4 regions of the Yersinia vastinensis genome follow, and region 3 is predicted to be linked to each of the others. Evidence: predicted binding sites of a transcription regulator. Region 3 holds the regulator's gene; each other region holds the start of a gene.

Region 1 (4,541 bases), 1.9 Mb from region 3:
CCAATCGCCACTTTCAGGAATTCCAACGTGGCACCAGAAACCGTGAACACCATAGTGCCCATTGCCACCGCAATAGCGAATTTCAGCGCAACCAGACCAGAGGCATCATTCATCAATGCCTCCCCTTCCAACACACCCATAATCGATTTAGGTATTCGCCCTTTCCCTACGATACCGGACAACGCCACGGCATCGGTTGGCGATAATACCGCCGCCAGTGCAAAAGCAGCGACCAGCGGAATACCCGGTACCATCCAATAAATGAGGTAACCGATGCCCACCACAGTGACCAGCACCAAGGCTAAGGCCAAACCAAATATTTCCCGCCCATGGTGGATAAATTCCCGTGTTGGTGTTTTCCAGCCATCGGCAAAGAGCAGTGGAGGGATAAACAGCACTAAGAATAATTCCGGGTCAAAATCGACATGCAAACCAAAGTGAGGCCAAGCCAGCAAGGCACCACAGACAATCTGCATTAAAGGGAGAGGAACTTGAAACGGTAACATTCTCGTGACGACGCCAGAAAGCGATACCACCAGAATCAGAATGAGGATTGTAAAAAAGATTTCCATGCTTTCCTTAGACTCAACACGACGTACACAACATAAGACCTGACCGCACTCGCCCCTATGCTGGGCGGGTTCACAGCTTTTGATAGTAGATCACTTTTTTATAAAACGGGGAAAAACCTGTTACTGAAAGCAGGAAAATACAAAGAAAGTAGGGATATATAAAAAGTGGCAAGATTAAGGACAGAATAGGGGGCAGAATACCCCCTATTATTGAGATTAAATCGCCCAACCGCCGGCATAGAATGCCACCAGCGCCACGGCAATAATCACCGTGCCAAGATTTAATTTACGCCATTCGCCGGAACAAATACGGCCAATCACCAGTGAGCTAAAGCCCAACATAATACCGGTGACGATATTGCAGGTCAGCACGATAAATACGGCGCAAAGCAAACCCGACATCGCATCAACGAAATCGTCAAAATCCAGTTTGGATACGTTACTCAGCATCAGCAAGCCGACATACATCAGAGCCGGAGCCGTTGCATAAGCCGGAACCAAGTAGGAAAGCGGAGAGAGGAACAAAATCAGCAAGAACAGGATACCGACGACGGTAGCCGTCAGGCCGGTTTTGCCGCCTGCCGCTGTACCGGCAGCAGATTCAATATAGACAGCCGCAGGAGCCGCGCCCACCAAACCAGCAAAAATGCTGCTGACAGAGTCAGAGGTCAGGGCTTTGCCACCATTGATAATCTGGCCATCTTTATCCAGCAAGTTTGCCTGCCCTGCTACCGCACGGATGGTGCCGGTAGCATCAAAGACGGCAGTCATCACCAAAGCCAACACACTTGGCAACACCACAGGTTTTAATGCGCCCATGATATCAAGGCTGAAAATCAATGAGTTACCATTAGCATCTGCCAGACTTGGCATCGCGAACAGCCCTTGGTACGTCACACTTGGGTCAAAAATCAGGCCAATAACCGAGATGGCGATAATCACCAACAGAATCCCACCCGGAACACGCAGTTTTTCCAAACCGAAAATCACCGCCAGACCCAATAGTGTCATCATGACCGGGAAAGAGGTGAATGCGCCCAGCGCTACTGGCAAACCCTCGATGGGGTTCTTGATAACCAGACCGACACCATTTGCCGCAATCAGCAGCAGGAACAGGCCGATACCAATGCCGGTGCCGTGTGCCACGCCCATTGGCAAGTTACGCAATATCCATGAACGGATGCCGGTGACAGAAATAATGGTGAACAGCACCCCCATCAGGAATACCGCGCCCAACGCCACAGGAATGCTAATCTGTTGGCCCAACACCAGACTGAATGCGGTAAACGCAGTCAGAGAGATGGCGCAACCAATCGCCATTGGCAAATTCGCCCACAACCCCATCAACAAAGAGCCTAAACCTGCAACCAAACAGGTCGCAACAAATACGGCTGTTGGCGGGAAGCCCGCTTTACCCAGCATGCTAGGCACAACAATGACCGAGTAGACCATGGCCAAAAAGGTCGTCAGACCGGCCAGCACTTCTTGGCGTACATTACTGCCACGTTCACTAAGCTTAAAAAATGCATCAAGCGAACCTTTTGGCTTTGCCGCCGAGTTCGCTTGAGGATTGGTGCTAGACATGGTGATGTCCCCTGTGTGTCATTTTAAATGTAGTCAGCAAGTCACACGCCCTTTCATACGTAATCGTTTCCGTCTCTGCCGATTAACTCGTCAACTCCTCCAACACCGAAGTCACGGAGAAAATAGCAAACGATTAGCTGGAAGTGGGTATGACTGAAAAAAAATCGAAGTTTAGGGCAGATGTCATTTAAGGCAAACGATTATCTAGCTATTTGCAGCGACTAATCAACATCAGAAAGCGACATTTCATGCATTTTCTTACATTAATTTGTCCGGAAGCATTAATTGTAGAGGGAAACGAAAGTGTGAGCGGCCTCACACTCGTTTATCTGAGATATCTAAACCCCGATAATCATTTTTCTAATGTGAAGGCACCGCCCTTTGCAATCGCTTGTTGATAGGCCGGGCGCTGATGAATGCGGACTAAGAAGTCTTTCAGTTTCGGGAACCCGTCAAGGCCACCACGGGTGTTTATCGCTTCGATAGGAAAGCTCATCTGGATATCGGCGGCACTGAAATCCCGGCCCGCAAACCACAGGTTTTGCATTAAATGCTGCTCGAGATAATCACGGTGCGTGGCAATTTGCTTATTTAGATAATTTTTCTGCACTCCATCCCCCAAGGCTTTCGCTACTGGGCGGATAATCCACGGCACTGGCGGCCCACCAAATCGGCTGAAGATAAGCTTCATCACCAGCAGTGGCATCAATGAGCCTTCCGCATAATGCATCCAGTAACGAAATTGCTGGCGATCATAATGGCCAGTAGGCTTGAACTGCCCTTGAGCATCATAGGTTTCTTGCAAATACTCAATGATGGCACCTGATTCAGCCAACGTCAGATCACCATCAGTTATCACTGGTGACTTCCCCAACGGATGGATTTTTTTCAATTCTGGCGGTGCCAACAAACTGCCGGGATCACGCTGATAGCACTTCAACTCATAGGGAACTTGCAACTCTTCCAACATCCACAAGATACGCTGTGAACGTGAATTATTCAGATGGTGAACAATGACCATGACCGAACTCCATATGATGAATATCAGAGTATTGATTATAGTGATAAAAGGATATTTTGGTTTACGGCATAGTGGATGCAGTTTCCGAGAAGCCAAGCATCGATATTAGAGAGGCAGAGCAACAAACCACAGAATTGACGTAAAAAGGTAATAAAAAACCCTGCCGAGACAGGGTATTATTTTTAGCACTATTCGTACTTAGCGAATCCCAGAATCAGAACGGAATATCGTCGTCAAAATCCATTGGTGGCTCATTGCCGCCTTGTGGCTGTGCTGCAGGGGCTGCTTGCGCAGGACGTGAAGTCTGGCCGCCGCTGAACTGGTTGCCGCCTTGCGGTTGCTGAGGCTGACCCCAACCACCTTGCGCGCCACCATCTTGTTGCGCACCACCTGCTGGAGCACCGCCGCCCTGACGGCCACCCAGCATTTGCATGGTGCCGCCTACGTTAACAACCACTTCAGTGGTGTAACGCTCTTGACCGCTTTGATCTTGCCATTTGCGGGTTTGCAATGCGCCTTCAATATAGACCTGAGAGCCTTTACGCAGATATTCACCCGCCACTTCGGCCAGTTTGCCAAATAGCACCACACGGTGCCATTCCGTCTTTTCTTTCTGCTCGCCGGTTGCTTTATCACGCCAGCTTTCGGAAGTGGCCAGGGTGATGTTGGCAACAGCGCCGCCGTTAGGCATGTAGCGGACTTCCGGGTCTTGGCCCAAATTCCCGACCAAAATCACTTTGTTTACGCCTCTGCTGGCCATGTGAACTCTCCTGATGAAGTAAATTTTGTACAGTATAAACGAGTCAGTTTAACACGCTAACAGCCAAACGGCACAACAGATCATAAGTGCGAAATGCATTACAGATTTATCGTGGCGCCTGCTTTAATTGCACTCAGATACTGGATATCCATTCAGGTTTTTTTGTGTCATAATTATTCGTTTCGTACTGGCTGTGTCCTTTTTCGGTGTTACAAAGTGCACAAATTAGGTTTGTTTTCATGGCAAACCGGCACGGCAACACACAGATAAAACCTAAAAAAGACACGGTGAGAGGCTCAGTTTTAATCCGGGAAGTGTTTGAATGGATAATATCGAAGTTCGGGGCGCTCGCACCCATAATCTTAAGAATATCAACCTGATTATCCCGCGCGACAAACTGATAGTTGTCACCGGCCTATCGGGTTCAGGCAAATCCTCACTGGCTTTTGATACCCTGTATGCCGAGGGGCAACGCCGTTATGTTGAGTCTCTCTCCGCCTATGCGCGCCAATTTCTATCACTGATGGAAAAACCGGATGTTGACCATATTGAAGGTCTGTCCCCGGCTATCTCTATCGAGCAAAAATCGACTTCCCATAACCCA
Region 2 (4,541 bases), 1.2 Mb from region 3:
CCCAACTGCTTGCCATTCATGGCAGAGCACTCAATATGCCAACCAGGGCGGCCCGGACCCCAAGGTGATTCCCAGCTAGGTTCTCCGGGTTTGGACATCTTCCATAAAACAAAATCCATCGGATTGCGTTTAACATCAGCAACTTCAACCCGTGCTCCCGCCTGCAATTGGTCCAGATCCTGACGAGACAACACGCCATAGTCAGGATCACTGTCGACAGCGAACATAACATCACCATTTGAAGCCACATAGGCGTGATCACGGGCGATCAAACGCTCAGTCAACTCAATGATTTCGGGAATATGATGCGTAGCTCGTGGTTCTAAATCTGGGCGCTCAAGATTCAGGGCATCGAAATCTTTGTGCATTTCGGCCAACATCCGCGTCGTGAGCTGCTCGCAGGTTTCATTGTTCTCAATCGCACGTTTAATGATCTTATCATCGACATCCGTGACATTACGAACATAGGTCAAAGAGTAACCTAAATAACGCAAATAACGCGCAACAACGTCGAAAGCCACAAAAGTGCGCCCATGCCCGATGTGACACAGGTCATAAATGGTGATCCCGCACACGTACATACCAATTTTACCGGCATGGATTGGCTTGAATTCCTCTTTTTGGCGACTCAGTGTATTAAAAATCTTTAGCATCGGGACATTCCGTGGTTTCTGTTTTTGCGGTACGCATGGTTTAATAGGATATCATTAGATTATGAGGCAAATCAGCCTCTGATACAGTACTTTTTCGCACATCTTGGCGGCGTTTCGAGTGCTGACTCAATCTCAGAGATATGATATAAGAGCCGTCTAAAGAGTTACGGCTCATTTGTGAGTACACTTATTACACTAGCAGGAACATTATTATGGTCACGTTTCATACTAATCATGGCGATATCGTCATCAACACCTTCGCCGATAAAGCGCCGGTTACCGTTGAAAACTTCCTGAACTACTGCCGTAAAGGTTTCTATGATAACACTATCTTCCACCGTGTTATCGATGGTTTCATGATTCAAGGCGGTGGTTTTGAGCCCGGCATGAACCAGAAGAATACTGATGCTCCTATCAAGAACGAAGCCAACAACGGTCTGAAAAACACCCGCGGCACCTTGGCAATGGCACGTACTAATGATCCGCACTCTGCCACTGCTCAGTTCTTTATTAACGTTGCAGATAACGACTTCCTGAACTTCCGTTCAGAGCGCCCAGATGGCTGGGGATACTGTGTATTCGCTGAAGTTGTTGAAGGCATGGACGTGGTTGATAAAATCAAAAACGTTTCAACTGGCCGCAGCGGTATGCATCAAGATGTGCCGAAAGAAGATGTGATCATTAAAAGCGTTACTGTTAGCGAGTAATAACGGCTTAATGAGCACGCTTTTTATCGCAGACTTGCATCTTAGTGTTCAGGAACCGGCAATCACTGCCGGTTTCCTGCATTTTATACAGCGTGAAGCTATTCATGCTGATGCCCTCTATATTCTGGGTGATTTATTTGAGTCTTGGATTGGCGACGATGACCCCGAACCTTTGTATCGGCAAGTCGCTGCTGCATTAAAATCCCTCCAGCAACAGGGTGTACCCTGCTACTTTATTCACGGCAACCGCGATTTTTTGCTCGGTAAACGCTTTGCGGCTGAAAGTGGCATGATCTTACTGCCCGAAGAAAAAGTGGTCGAATTGTATGACCGCCGCATTGTGATTTTACACGGAGATACTCTGTGTACTGATGATGCTGACTATCAACATTTTCGCCGCCGAGTGCACAACCCACTGATCCAAAAATTATTCCTGTGGCTCCCTTTGCGCTTTCGCTTGCGAATAGCAGTTTATATGCGCGGCCAAAGTCAGCAAAATAACACCGGTAAATCGCAACTGATTATGGATGTTAATCCACAGGCTGTGGTGGACACTTTTCAGCGTAATAATGTCAGTTGGATGATTCATGGACATACCCATCGCCCTGCAGTTCATACTGTAGAATTGCCAACAACAACAGCCCATCGAGTCGTTTTAGGAGCTTGGCATGTTGAAGGGTCGATGGTAAAAGTCACTAAAGAGAGCGTCGAGTTGATTAAATTCCCCTTTTAATCAGACATCGTTATAAATCACGACAGCATCCCCATAGATAAAAAAACCGGTAAATCCCGCTAAAAGCCGCGACGCAACCGTTTTCCTTGCCTTTGGCTCATGATATGCTCTACGCCCTCTTCGCCAGTCACGATTTATATCAAGTCGTTCTGGCCGACGCTTGCGCAATTACAGGAGCTTTACACCCATGGGAGCCAACCTCGATTCGGCTTATGCAGCCGGGGTTAAAATCGCTATCGTAATGGGGTCCAAGAGTGACTGGGCCACCATGCAGTTCGCCGCCGACGTGCTCACCACGCTCAATGTTCCGTTTCATGTCGAAGTTGTTTCTGCACACCGAACCCCTGACAAACTGTTCAGTTTCGCCGAACAAGCGGATGCCAATGGCTTACATGTCATTATTGCTGGCGCGGGAGGTGCAGCTCACCTGCCGGGTATGCTGGCAGCAAAAACATTGGTGCCGGTTTTAGGGGTTCCAGTACAAAGTGCCGCACTAAGTGGCGTCGATAGCCTGTATTCTATTGTGCAAATGCCGCGCGGTATTCCGGTGGGAACGCTGGCGATTGGTAAAGCAGGGGCAGCGAACGCGGCCTTACTAGCAGCTCAAATACTGGCGCTACATGACCACAAGTTAGCAGAGCGTCTAGCCGATTGGCGTAAAAGCCAAACTGACGAAGTGTTAGATAACCCAGACCCACGGGAATCAGATCTACCAATGCCGAATTCACAGGTGAAAGCATGAAACCCGTTTGCGTATTAGGCAACGGTCAGTTAGGGCGCATGCTGCGTCAAGCTGGCGAGCCTCTGGGTATTGCTGTTTATCCGGTAGGTTTGGATGCTGAACCGGAAGCCGTACCTTATCAGCACAGTGTTATCACCGCTGAGATTGAGCGCTGGCCAGAAACCGCCCTGACTCGCGAACTCGCCACACACACCGCTTTTGTTAACCGCGATATTTTCCCGCGCCTGGCTGATCGTCTGACACAAAAGCAGTTACTCGACAGCCTGAATTTGGCGACAGCGCCATGGCAATTATTGGCCAGTGCCAGCGAGTGGCCACAAGTCTTCGCCACGCTAGGTGAATTAGCCATCGTGAAACGTCGAGTCGGCGGCTATGACGGACGTGGTCAATGGCGTATACGTGCTGGCGAGCAAAACACCTTGCCTGCTGATGCTTATGGCGAATGTATTGTTGAACAAGGCATCAATTTTTCCGGCGAAGTCTCTTTGGTGGGCGCACGTAGCCATCAAGGTAAATCTGTCTTTTACCCACTCACTCATAACCTGCATGAGGATGGCATCCTACGCATGAGCGTAGCCTTGCCACAGCCAAATAGCCGTCTACAGCAGCAAGCTGAAAAGATGCTGTCAGCCATTATGGATGAGCTGAATTATGTCGGTGTGATGGCGATGGAGTGCTTTATTGTCGGGGACAGTTTACTGATCAATGAACTGGCACCACGAGTGCATAACAGCGGTCACTGGACTCAGAATGGGGCTTCTATCAACCAGTTTGAGCTGCATTTGCGCGCTATTTTAGATTTACCGTTGCCAACGCCGGTAGTGAATACCCCATCAGCCATGGTCAATCTGATTGGTACGCCAGTGAATACCGAGTGGTTATCGCTGCCATTAGTACATCTGCATTGGTATGAAAAAGAGGTGCGTGACGGGCGTAAAGTGGGTCATTTGAATTTAAATGATCCCGATGGCGCAGCACTGAGTACCGCACTGGCCGCATTAGCGCCTTTGCTGCCTACTGAATATCAGAATGCTCTACGTTGGGCACAGGCGAAGTTATAAATAAATCGCGGGCGGCAGAGGCTGCCCGCGATGCTCCTAAATTTCGTCATTGCGGAACAACGCCCGCCCCTGTAATAACCTCGCGCCTAGCCATCCGCCACAAAGAGACAGCAAGAGCGCGGCCGCCAGTGGCAATAGCCACCACATCACCCAATTAGGTTGCCACGGGAAATCAAACACTAACCGCTGTAATGCCCAGAGTGCGGCTTCTGCGCCGATGGCCGCTGCAAGACCCGCAACCAACCCCAATAGCGCAAACTCCCACCACAATGTACCTCGCAGTAAGCGTTTACTTGCTCCGAGTGTGCGATAGACCACCAGCTCCTGACGGCGCTGGCGCATGCCGACCTGCACCTGAGCCAACAGCAGCAAGGTGCCACAAATAATCACCAAAACCACCATGACTTCCAGTGCACGACTGACCTGTTGCAGCACCTGCCCGACTTGTTTCAGCATCGCGCCGATATCCAGCAAACTGAGTGTTGGGAATTGGCGATTTAATTGCGTCAGAACCTCTCCATCCCCCTGATAGCGGAAGCTGGTCAGCCAAGTTTGCGGCTGGTTATCCAGTGCGCCCGGCGGGAAAATAAAGTAAAAATTAGGACGCAGACTTTCCCAATCCACTTGGCGAATACTACTCACCGT
Region 3 (4,541 bases):
CAAAACCATCCGCTAACTTTTTCGCTGACACCCGGTAAATCTATCGGGTGTCCACATCTTTGTGCCCTCATCAATCACATTACATAATGTGTTTAACTTTCGTGCAATCACCCATTCAAGAGTGTGGTTATTTCTGTCATTCCTGCCGAAAGTTGTTAAGATTAATACCCACAACAAAAGTATAACAATTACGTTTTTACCGCTCTTCGCCACATCATGGCTACTGCTAATGATCGGATTTGAGGAGCAAACACCCTGAGCAACCCCGAAAGGAGAGAGCTATGTCTTTTGAATTACCTGCATTACCTTATGCACAAAATGCGCTAGAACCGCATATTTCGGCTGAAACCCTGGAATACCATTACGGTAAGCACCACAACACCTATGTGGTTAACCTCAATAATCTGATTAAAGATACTGAATTTGCTGGTAAGACGTTGGAAGAGATCGTGAAAACTTCCAGTGGCGGTATCTTTAATAATGCGGCCCAAGTCTGGAACCACACCTTTTACTGGCATTGCCTATCCCCTAATGGTGGCGGTGAACCGACCGGCAAAGTGGCGGATGCCATTAATCAATCGTTTGGTTCTTTTGCTGAATTTAAGGCGCAGTTTACTGATGCGGCAGTGAAAAATTTTGGCGCAGGCTGGACATGGCTGGTAAAAAAAGCAGATGGTAAGCTGGCAATTGTCAGCACATCAAATGCTGCCACGCCACTGACAACTGCTGATAAACCATTGTTGACTGTTGATGTGTGGGAACACGCCTATTACATCGATTATCGCAACGCACGACCAAAATATCTGGAGAACTTCTGGGCACTGGTTAACTGGTCCTTCGTCGAGAAGAATTTAGCCTGATATTGTAAAAATAATTAAGGGCGGAATTATCCGCCCTACTTAGCACTTCACACCGGCAAGCGGTTTAATTAATTCATGACCGCCACGAAGCTAAAGACAATAATCATCGCCAGCGCGCCAACAGTCGTAATCAGCGACATTTTCAGATTGGTATCCATAAATACTCCTCAGCCGGTTAGTTTTAGTAGGGAAAAGGCACATAATTAGTGCGTTAAATTATTTTCCCACAGTTAGGAAAAAAAATCTTGTGCTCATTACGCACTTTATAACATTGATTAGCTCTTCCCCTTTTCCTCCAGATCAGACAAAATTCGCAGTTCATAACTGCATACCGACTAATAACGTCCAATAAATACTCTCAGACAATCAGCGGATTCAACTATCCAGCCTACTATCATGTTTCTGTCTGAGCGGTTTTCGAGTCATGCAGGCAAACGATTAACATAATACTTACCTGCTGTAACAGGTAAGCTTAGGAGTTATTTTTTTATGGCAACGATTAAAGATGTGGCCAAACATGCGGGTGTGTCCACCACCACCGTTTCGCACGTGATCAATAAAACTCGTTTCGTCGCCGAAAACACCAAGGCTGCCGTGTGGGCGGCAATTAAAGAATTGCATTATTCGCCCAGTGCTGTGGCTCGCAGTTTGAAAGTCAATCACACAAAGTCAATTGGTTTGCTGGCAACATCCAGTGAAGCGCCCTATTTTGCTGAAGTGATCGAAGCGGTTGAAAATAGCTGTTATAGCAAGGGCTATACCCTGATTTTATGTAACTCTCATAATAATCTGGATAAGCAAAAAGCGTATCTGGCCATGCTGGCGCAAAAACGTGTCGATGGCCTATTAGTAATGTGTTCTGAATATCCAGAACAACTATTAGGGATGCTGGAAGATTATCGCAATATCCCCATGGTGGTGATGGATTGGGGCACTGCGCGCGGTGATTTTACCGATTCAATCATTGATAATGCATTTGAAGGCGGCTATTTAGCAGGCCGTTATCTGATTGAGCGCGGTCATCGTGATATTGGAGCCATCCCCGGCCAACTGTCGCGAAATACCGGCGGGGGCCGCCATCAAGGTTTTCTGAAAGCTTTAGAGGAGGCCAACATCACGCTGCGTGATGAGTGGGTGGTCCAGGGCGATTTTGAACCCGAATCGGGCTATAAAGCCATGCATCAGATTCTAACGCAAAAACATCGCCCTACCGCCGTATTCTGTGGTGGAGATATTATGGCCATGGGCGCAATATGCGCAGCTGATGAACTGGGCTTGCGAGTGCCGCAAGATATTTCGGTGATCGGGTATGATAACGTGCGTAATGCCCGCTATTTCTCGCCAGCGCTCACAACGATTCACCAACCCAAAGAGCGATTAGGTGAAACTGCCTTTGCCATGTTGTTGGATCGTATTGTCAGCAAACGCGAAGATCCGCAGACCATTGAGGTGCATCCAAAATTGGTCGAACGCCGTTCTGTGGCTGACGGTCCATACCGCGACTACCGCCGTTAACCCTCTTTGGCCGGTAGCTTTCAATGCCACCGGCCACTACTGCTCAACTCCCTCGCCAAACTGCGCATTATCGTCTCTTAGCCACTCGTCATTTAGCGTGACACTGTCACCCAAATAATCTAGCAGCCAAGCCAAAGCGGGAGAATGGTTATTCTGCTCCCAAGTTAAACAGCATGGGCTATCGGGAAGTGGCTCCGCCAACGTTAATACCGTCAACTTTCCTTGCGCAATCAAAGGCGACACCATATGAGCAGGCACCATGCCAATGCACAATCCTTCACACAAACAATCAATTCCGGTCATCCAATCCGGTGCCACCAATCGCTGTTGATTATCCAACGTCCAGGTGTCCCGTTTTGGCAGGTTTCTCGCCGTGTCTTCTAAACACAACGAGGGGTAAGGCCGTAATTGATCGTCACTCAGTGACCCTGTCAAACGAGCAAGAGGATGGTCAATGCTGACCACACAGAGCCATGACAAGAATCCCATATCACGAAACACAAACCGCCCTCTCACCGGGATTGCACGTGTTGCACCAATAGCCATATCAGCCTGCCCATCCACCAGCGCATCCCAGACGCCATTAAACACTTCATAGCGTACCCGCAACTCAACATCAGGGAAATGACGATAAAAATCTAATACTAAGTGGCGGCTCCGCTGCGGTTTGACTATTTTATCCACCACAATATTGAGTTGGCCACGCCAGCCATTCGCCACTTGCTGGCACTGACGGCGTGTGTCATTCATTTTTTTGATAACATCTCGAGCTTCTTTAATAAAAACCAGCCCCGCAGGGGTCAACTCCACGTCTCTGTGGCGCCGTTCAAACAACGGAACTGCCAACCACTCTTCCAGTTGGCGTACGGTATAACTCACCGCAGACGGCACACGGTGCAATTCTTGGGCGGCTGCACTGAAGCTCCCCGTACGAGCTACGGCATCAACCACATCCAACGCATATTCCGACCACATTTTTTCTGCCTCTTTTCACTCAATCGTTTGCTATCAATTTTTTTGATAGCATGTCGCAAATATTACCGGTTCACAACAGAATATCGCGCCGTATAGAATGCCCCCGCAATAAATCCCTAATGATAAAATTTCTAAAAACAGCAAATTACCTGCAAAAAATATGATAAAGAGAAATAAAGAATGAAGACGTCATCAAGTTTCATGTTCTATCTGGCTGGTTTGAGCATGTTGGGCTATCTGGCTACAGATATGTATTTGCCTGCCTTTGGCGCTATGCAGCAAGAACTGCAAACCTCTGCCGGCTCCATTAGTGCCAGCCTAAGTATCTTTCTCGCCGGTTTCGCCATCGCTCAACTTATCTGGGGGCCAATTTCCGATAAACTGGGTCGTAAACCTGTGTTACTCGCCGGGTTGGGGCTTTTTGCTATTGGTTGTTTGGGGATTTTGTGGGTTGAAACCGCAACCCAGTTATTGGTGCTGCGTTTTATCCAAGCCGTCGGCATCTGTTCTGCCGCTGTTAGCTGGCAAGCATTAGTCATCGACCGCTATCGGGACGGTAAAGCCAACCGGGTTTTTGCCACTATTATGCCTTTAGTGGCGTTGTCTCCTGCTCTAGCCCCGTTGCTCGGTGCATGGCTCTTAAACCACTTTAGTTGGCGGTCAATTTTTGTCGTGTTATTGGCCGTGACACTTCTATTGCTAATCCCGACCGCCTTGCTGAAAGAGCGGAAAAAAACCACCTCTGATAAGGCAGCACAAAATAAAAGTGCCATTAGTTTCTGGCAGTTGCTGAAATCACCGGTCTTTAGCGGAAACGTGATGATTTTTGCGGCATGTAGCGCAGGTTTTTTTGCTTGGTTGACCGGGTCACCCTTTATTCTGGGAGATATGGGGTATAGCCCAAACGCGATAGGTTTGAGTTATGTTCCACAAACATTAGCTTTTCTGCTGGGTGGTTTTGGTTGCCGTAGTGCACTAACACGGATGAAAGGCAATACACTGTTGCCTTGGTTGCTAAGTGGTTACGCCGCTAGCATGATAGCACTCTATCTGATCGCCACATTAACGACTCCGACATTAACAACCTTACTTATTCCCTTCTGCTTAATGGCGCTAGTGAATGGTGCCTGCTACCCTATTATCGTAGCAAATGCTTTAACCCCTTTTCCGGCGAATACAGGAAAGGCAGCA
Region 4 (4,541 bases), 1.4 Mb from region 3:
AGTGGCATCGATAAGAAAGATATTAACGCTGCCAATATCCGCACCCAGCCTGAATATGATTACCAGAAAACCGGTGAAGCAGTATTGAAAGGCTACCGTGCCGTGCGTCAGGTTCAAGTCACACTGCGCCAGCTTGAAAAATTAGACGACCTGCTGGATGGCGCACTCAAGTCTGGCCTTAATGAGATTCGTGCAGTCGAACTGGGTGTCGCTAATCCAGAGACTTACCGTGAACAAGCGCGCAAAAAAGCCATTGAGAATGCCATTAGCCAGGCCGGTTCTTTAGCGGAAGGGTTTAAGGTCAAATTAGGGCCGGTTTATAGCATTCGCTATCATGTTGCGAACTACCAGCCAATGCCGGTAGCGCGTATGTTTAAGAGCGCTGAAGCCGCGCCCGCGACAGATGCAGCTCAAACTTACGAGCAACAAACCATCCACTTTGATGATCAGGTCGATGTCGTGTTTGAGCTAAAAACCGCTGCCAGCACACCAGCAGCGGCGGCTAAATAAAAGCTAGTCTTGCCGTAATACCTGACGCCCGTAAGATAACAGGGCGTCAGTGACTTTTCTCATCGTCCGGCTTTCTGGCGCAAATCGATGCCAGAACAACATCCGCCGTTGCAATAATCCCGGGGTCAAATCAATCAGCTCACCGGACGCCAATTCTTTTTCGATTTGCAAATGCGGGATCATACAGCAAGTAGTGCCTTGCCTCGCTAGTTGCACAAAGGCTTCTGAGGAGTTAACGATATGGCAGGGGACACTCCCCGGCGATAAATCGAAATTCTGCTGCAAAAACGCCTGATGCATATCATCCAAATGGTCAAAAGCTACCGCTGGCGCTTTCAGCAAGGCTGAACGAGTGACGCCATTGGGAAAATAACGCTCTGCGAAAGGTTTCGACGCAACAAACAGATAATCCAGCGCCCCCAATTGATCGACCAAACAACTTGGTAGTGGTTGCGGTTGGATACTAACCGCGCCCACGACTTCACCACGGCGCAAGCGTTCTTGTGTTCGGGTTTCATCTTCGACTTGTAAATTAAGCCGAATCGGGGAGTCAGCCAACACCGGTTTCAATGCTGGAAGTAACCAGGTTGCCAGACTGTCGGCGTTGACCGCCAGCGACAGTAGCAAAGGGGTATCCCCGCCATTGTCATTGCCGAGCCACTCCTCCTCCAGCAGTTCAACCTGATGCAGTAATGCGAGCAACTTCTGCCCTTGTTCCGTTGGGCGAGGGGGGACTGTGCGCACCAATAGAGGCTGACCGAACAGGTTCTCTAACTGCTTAATGCGTTGAGATACCGCCGATTGGGTGATACAGAGTTTTTGTGCCGCGCGTTCAAAACCGCGTTCACGGATCACCGCGTCCAGCGCTTGTAGCGTACGGTAGTCTGGGCGTTTCATCGGAGTCATCTCTCCAAATATTAAGTTGATATCGCACTATGCCACATTTTGATCATTTTTCTATGTCGGAATGCCTGAGTGCTCGCCACAAATAAACGGACATAACTGTGAGCTTGCTAGAATTAACCGTATCCTAAACGGGCTTTATTGCGGCGATTTCTGGTGTATATGCTCTATAATGACCTCAGGTTTTCTTTCATATCAAGGCGCGAATTTACCATGACTCAGGATGAACTTAAAAAAGCAGTGGGCTGGGCAGCATTAGATTATGTCAAACCTGGCACTATTGTTGGGGTCGGGACCGGCTCAACTGCGGCACATTTCATTGATGCTCTCGCTTCCATCAAAGGCCAAATTGAAGGGGCGGTTTCCAGCTCTGACGCATCTACAGCCAAGCTGAAAAGTTACGGTATTCAGGTATTTGATTGCAACGAAGTAGATACGCTGGATATTTATGTCGATGGTGCAGATGAAATTAACGGCCAGATGCAGATGATTAAAGGGGGCGGTGCCGCCCTGACGCGTGAGAAAATTATTGCCGCTATAGCGCGTAAATTCATCTGTATTGCCGATGCATCCAAGCAGGTTGACGTGTTGGGTAAGTTCCCGCTGCCAGTAGAAGTTATTCCGATGGCTCGCTCTTATGTTGCCCGTGAGCTGGTTAAATTGGGTGGGTTACCGGAATATCGCCAAAATGTTCTGACCGATAACGGCAACGTTATTCTGGATGTCCATAACCTGACTATTTTAGATGCAGTCGCGTTAGAAAATAAAATTAATGGCATTGCTGGCGTTGTCACTGTGGGGTTATTTGCCAACCGGGGTGCTGATGTGGCTCTGATTGGCACCGCTGACGGTGTGAAGACTGTGCTTCTAAAGTGATCAGTTAAACCTTGCTCAGGGTGTGGTTTATTGACTTCACCCTGATAATTATTGTCTTTAAATATCTTTTCTTTAAATGGTTAAATTTGGTGATATATATCACAATTTTGCATTTCATTTTATTAACCTGCCATTAACTCTCCCTCAGCCAGTTTTTTATTCCATAAATTAACATCCGCACTGATTGTTATGCTGATAGACAGGCAATCGTTTGTATTGCCGCCCGCGTAATATTTGTTATGTTGGCAGGGTGCTGACCGGATTCATTCGATATCGGCAGCCACATCTGAAGTCTGAAAATAGGGTCGGGGACATGGCAAAAGTATCACTGGAGAAAGACAGAATTAAGTTTCTGTTAGTGGAAGGGGTGCACCAGAGCACGGTTGATAATCTGCGTGCGGCCGGTTATAGCAATATTGAATATCATAAAGGTGCCTTAGACACCGAATCACTGAAAGAATCTATTCGTGATGCTCACTTCGTCGGGATTCGATCGCGTACGCATCTGTCCGAAGAAGTTTTTGCTGCAGCAGAAAAATTAGTTGCAGTAGGTTGTTTCTGTATCGGGACTAATCAGGTTGATTTAAATGCGGCAACCAAACGCGGTGTGCCGGTATTCAATGCACCTTTCTCCAATACCCGTTCGGTCGCCGAAATGGTACTGGGCGAGTTACTGTTGATGTTCCGTGGTATTCCCTCAGCTAATGCCAAAGCGCATCGTGGCGAGTGGAATAAGTTGGCGGTTGGCTCCTATGAAGCCCGTGGCAAAAAGCTGGGTATCATCGGGTATGGTCATATCGGTACTCAGTTGGGTATTTTGGCTGAAAGTGTCGGCATGAAAGTCTTCTTCTACGATATCGAGAATAAGCTGTCGTTGGGGAATGCGCAGCAGGTTCGCCATCTGTCTGATTTATTGAACATGAGTGACGTGATAAGCCTGCATGTGCCAGAAAATCACTCCACTAAAAATATGATTGGCCCAGAGCAATTAGCACTGATGAAGCCCGGTGCGATGTTGATTAACGCCTCACGCGGTACCGTGGTTGATATTCCGGCGCTGTGTGATGCATTGGCTAGTAATCATCTGGCCGGTGCGGCAATTGACGTTTTCCCTGAAGAGCCAGCAACCAATAAAGACCCGTTCAATTCACCATTGTGCGAGTTTGACAATGTGTTATTGACTCCGCATATCGGTGGCTCCACTCAGGAAGCGCAGGAAAATATCGGTGACGAAGTGGCCGGTAAACTGGCGAAGTACTCTGACAACGGTTCAACGCTGTCTGCGGTTAACTTCCCAGAAGTTTCTCTGCCAGCCCACGGCGACAATACCCGCCGTCTGCTGCATATCCATGAAAACCGTCCTGGCATTCTGACCAGCATTAACAAAATTTTTGCTGAACAGAACGTCAATATCGCGGCGCAATATTTGCAAACCAGCGCTGAAATCGGTTACGTCGTTATCGACGTAGAAACTGATGATGCGGAAAATGCAGAAAAAGCATTGTTAGCCATGAAGGCGATTCCAGGGACTATACGCGCGCGTTTATTGTACTAACATATTCTTCGTCTTGGCGTTGCTGCCTAGCGGCAACGTCAATGTCTTTGGGTATGGTTATGTGATGTCCGCGTGAGTAAAAAATGACTGAACACCCGCTATCACGAGATTTCGGGTGTTTTTTTATGCGGAAAATCTTGGTTCACCACCGCCAGACTTTTTCCGGTGTGACTATCTCGGGTAGTGGTACATCCCAATGTTCACTGGGTAAATATTCTACGCGCTGACAATCATGAGCAAGACCAATAGGATAGGGGCCGCCACGCTGCCAGTGTTGTAGTGTGCGGTCATAAAAACCACCCCCCATCCCTAAGCGCTGTCCGTGTTGATCGAATGCCACCAGCGGGGTTATCACCACATCTAGCTGGTTTAGGGGCAGAACATCGCGCACATCTAACTGAGGTTCAAAGATTTTCAGCCGGTTACGTATAAGCTGGCTATCAGGCCGATAGCTGAGAAAGAGTAAATTCCCGGGGCTGAAGGGGTGAAGAACAGGGAGATAAACTTGCTTTTTCTGCTGCCACAGCAACTCGATAACCGGGTCAGTATTCAGCTCGCCATCAAAAGAGAGAAATATCGCGACCGTATTCGCTTGTTGAATTTTATGGTGGGAGGCGAGATGACTGGCGGCGAGATGAGCTGATTGCTGCTGTTGCTCCGGAGTGAGCAAGCGCCGGCGCTCACGAATTTCACTGCG

What was found. The regulator PurR, encoded in region 3, represses purine synthesis genes. The targets are predictions, from matches to a motif close to CANGCAAACGTTTGCNTG.
Region 1: a site for PurR is predicted at 2,213-2,230, ahead of ACIOG0_RS01580 (NCS2 family permease). Genes of this name have one in related genera too.
Region 2: a site for PurR is predicted at 2,164-2,181, ahead of purE (5-(carboxyamino)imidazole ribonucleotide mutase). Genes of this name have one in related genera too.
Region 4: a site for PurR is predicted at 2,490-2,507, ahead of serA (phosphoglycerate dehydrogenase). Genes of this name have one in related genera too.

What each region holds. Positions count from the first base shown of each region.
Region 1 is NZ_CP173260.1:372,127-376,667, reverse strand. Features, by position in the region: gene ACIOG0_RS01585 (Na+/H+ antiporter) at 1-572, opposite strand, end outside; gene ACIOG0_RS01580 (NCS2 family permease) at 789-2,156, opposite strand; gene ACIOG0_RS01575 (glutathione S-transferase family protein) at 2,509-3,177, opposite strand; gene ssb1 (single-stranded DNA-binding protein SSB1) at 3,392-3,937, opposite strand; gene uvrA (excinuclease ABC subunit UvrA) at 4,260-4,541, shown strand, end outside.
Region 2 is NZ_CP173260.1:3,424,496-3,429,036, forward strand. Features, by position in the region: gene cysS (cysteine--tRNA ligase) at 1-653, opposite strand, end outside; gene ppiB (peptidylprolyl isomerase B) at 866-1,360, shown strand; gene ACIOG0_RS15995 (UDP-2,3-diacylglucosamine diphosphatase) at 1,371-2,093, shown strand; gene purE (5-(carboxyamino)imidazole ribonucleotide mutase) at 2,281-2,835, shown strand; gene purK (5-(carboxyamino)imidazole ribonucleotide synthase) at 2,832-3,896, shown strand; gene ybbP (putative ABC transporter permease subunit YbbP) at 3,933-4,541, opposite strand, start outside.
Region 3 is NZ_CP173260.1:2,255,521-2,260,061, reverse strand. Features, by position in the region: gene ACIOG0_RS10615 (C40 family peptidase) at 1-16, shown strand, start outside; gene sodB (superoxide dismutase [Fe]) at 282-860, shown strand; gene ACIOG0_RS10605 (YnhF family membrane protein) at 929-1,018, opposite strand; gene purR (HTH-type transcriptional repressor PurR) at 1,350-2,375, shown strand; gene punR (DNA-binding transcriptional activator PunR) at 2,412-3,350, opposite strand; gene punC (purine nucleoside transporter PunC) at 3,531-4,541, shown strand, end outside.
Region 4 is NZ_CP173260.1:872,796-877,336, forward strand. Features, by position in the region: gene ACIOG0_RS03910 (oxidative stress defense protein) at 1-510, shown strand, start outside; gene ACIOG0_RS03915 (LysR family transcriptional regulator ArgP) at 514-1,407, opposite strand; gene rpiA (ribose-5-phosphate isomerase RpiA) at 1,627-2,289, shown strand; gene serA (phosphoglycerate dehydrogenase) at 2,603-3,844, shown strand; gene ACIOG0_RS03930 (5-formyltetrahydrofolate cyclo-ligase) at 3,987-4,541, opposite strand, start outside.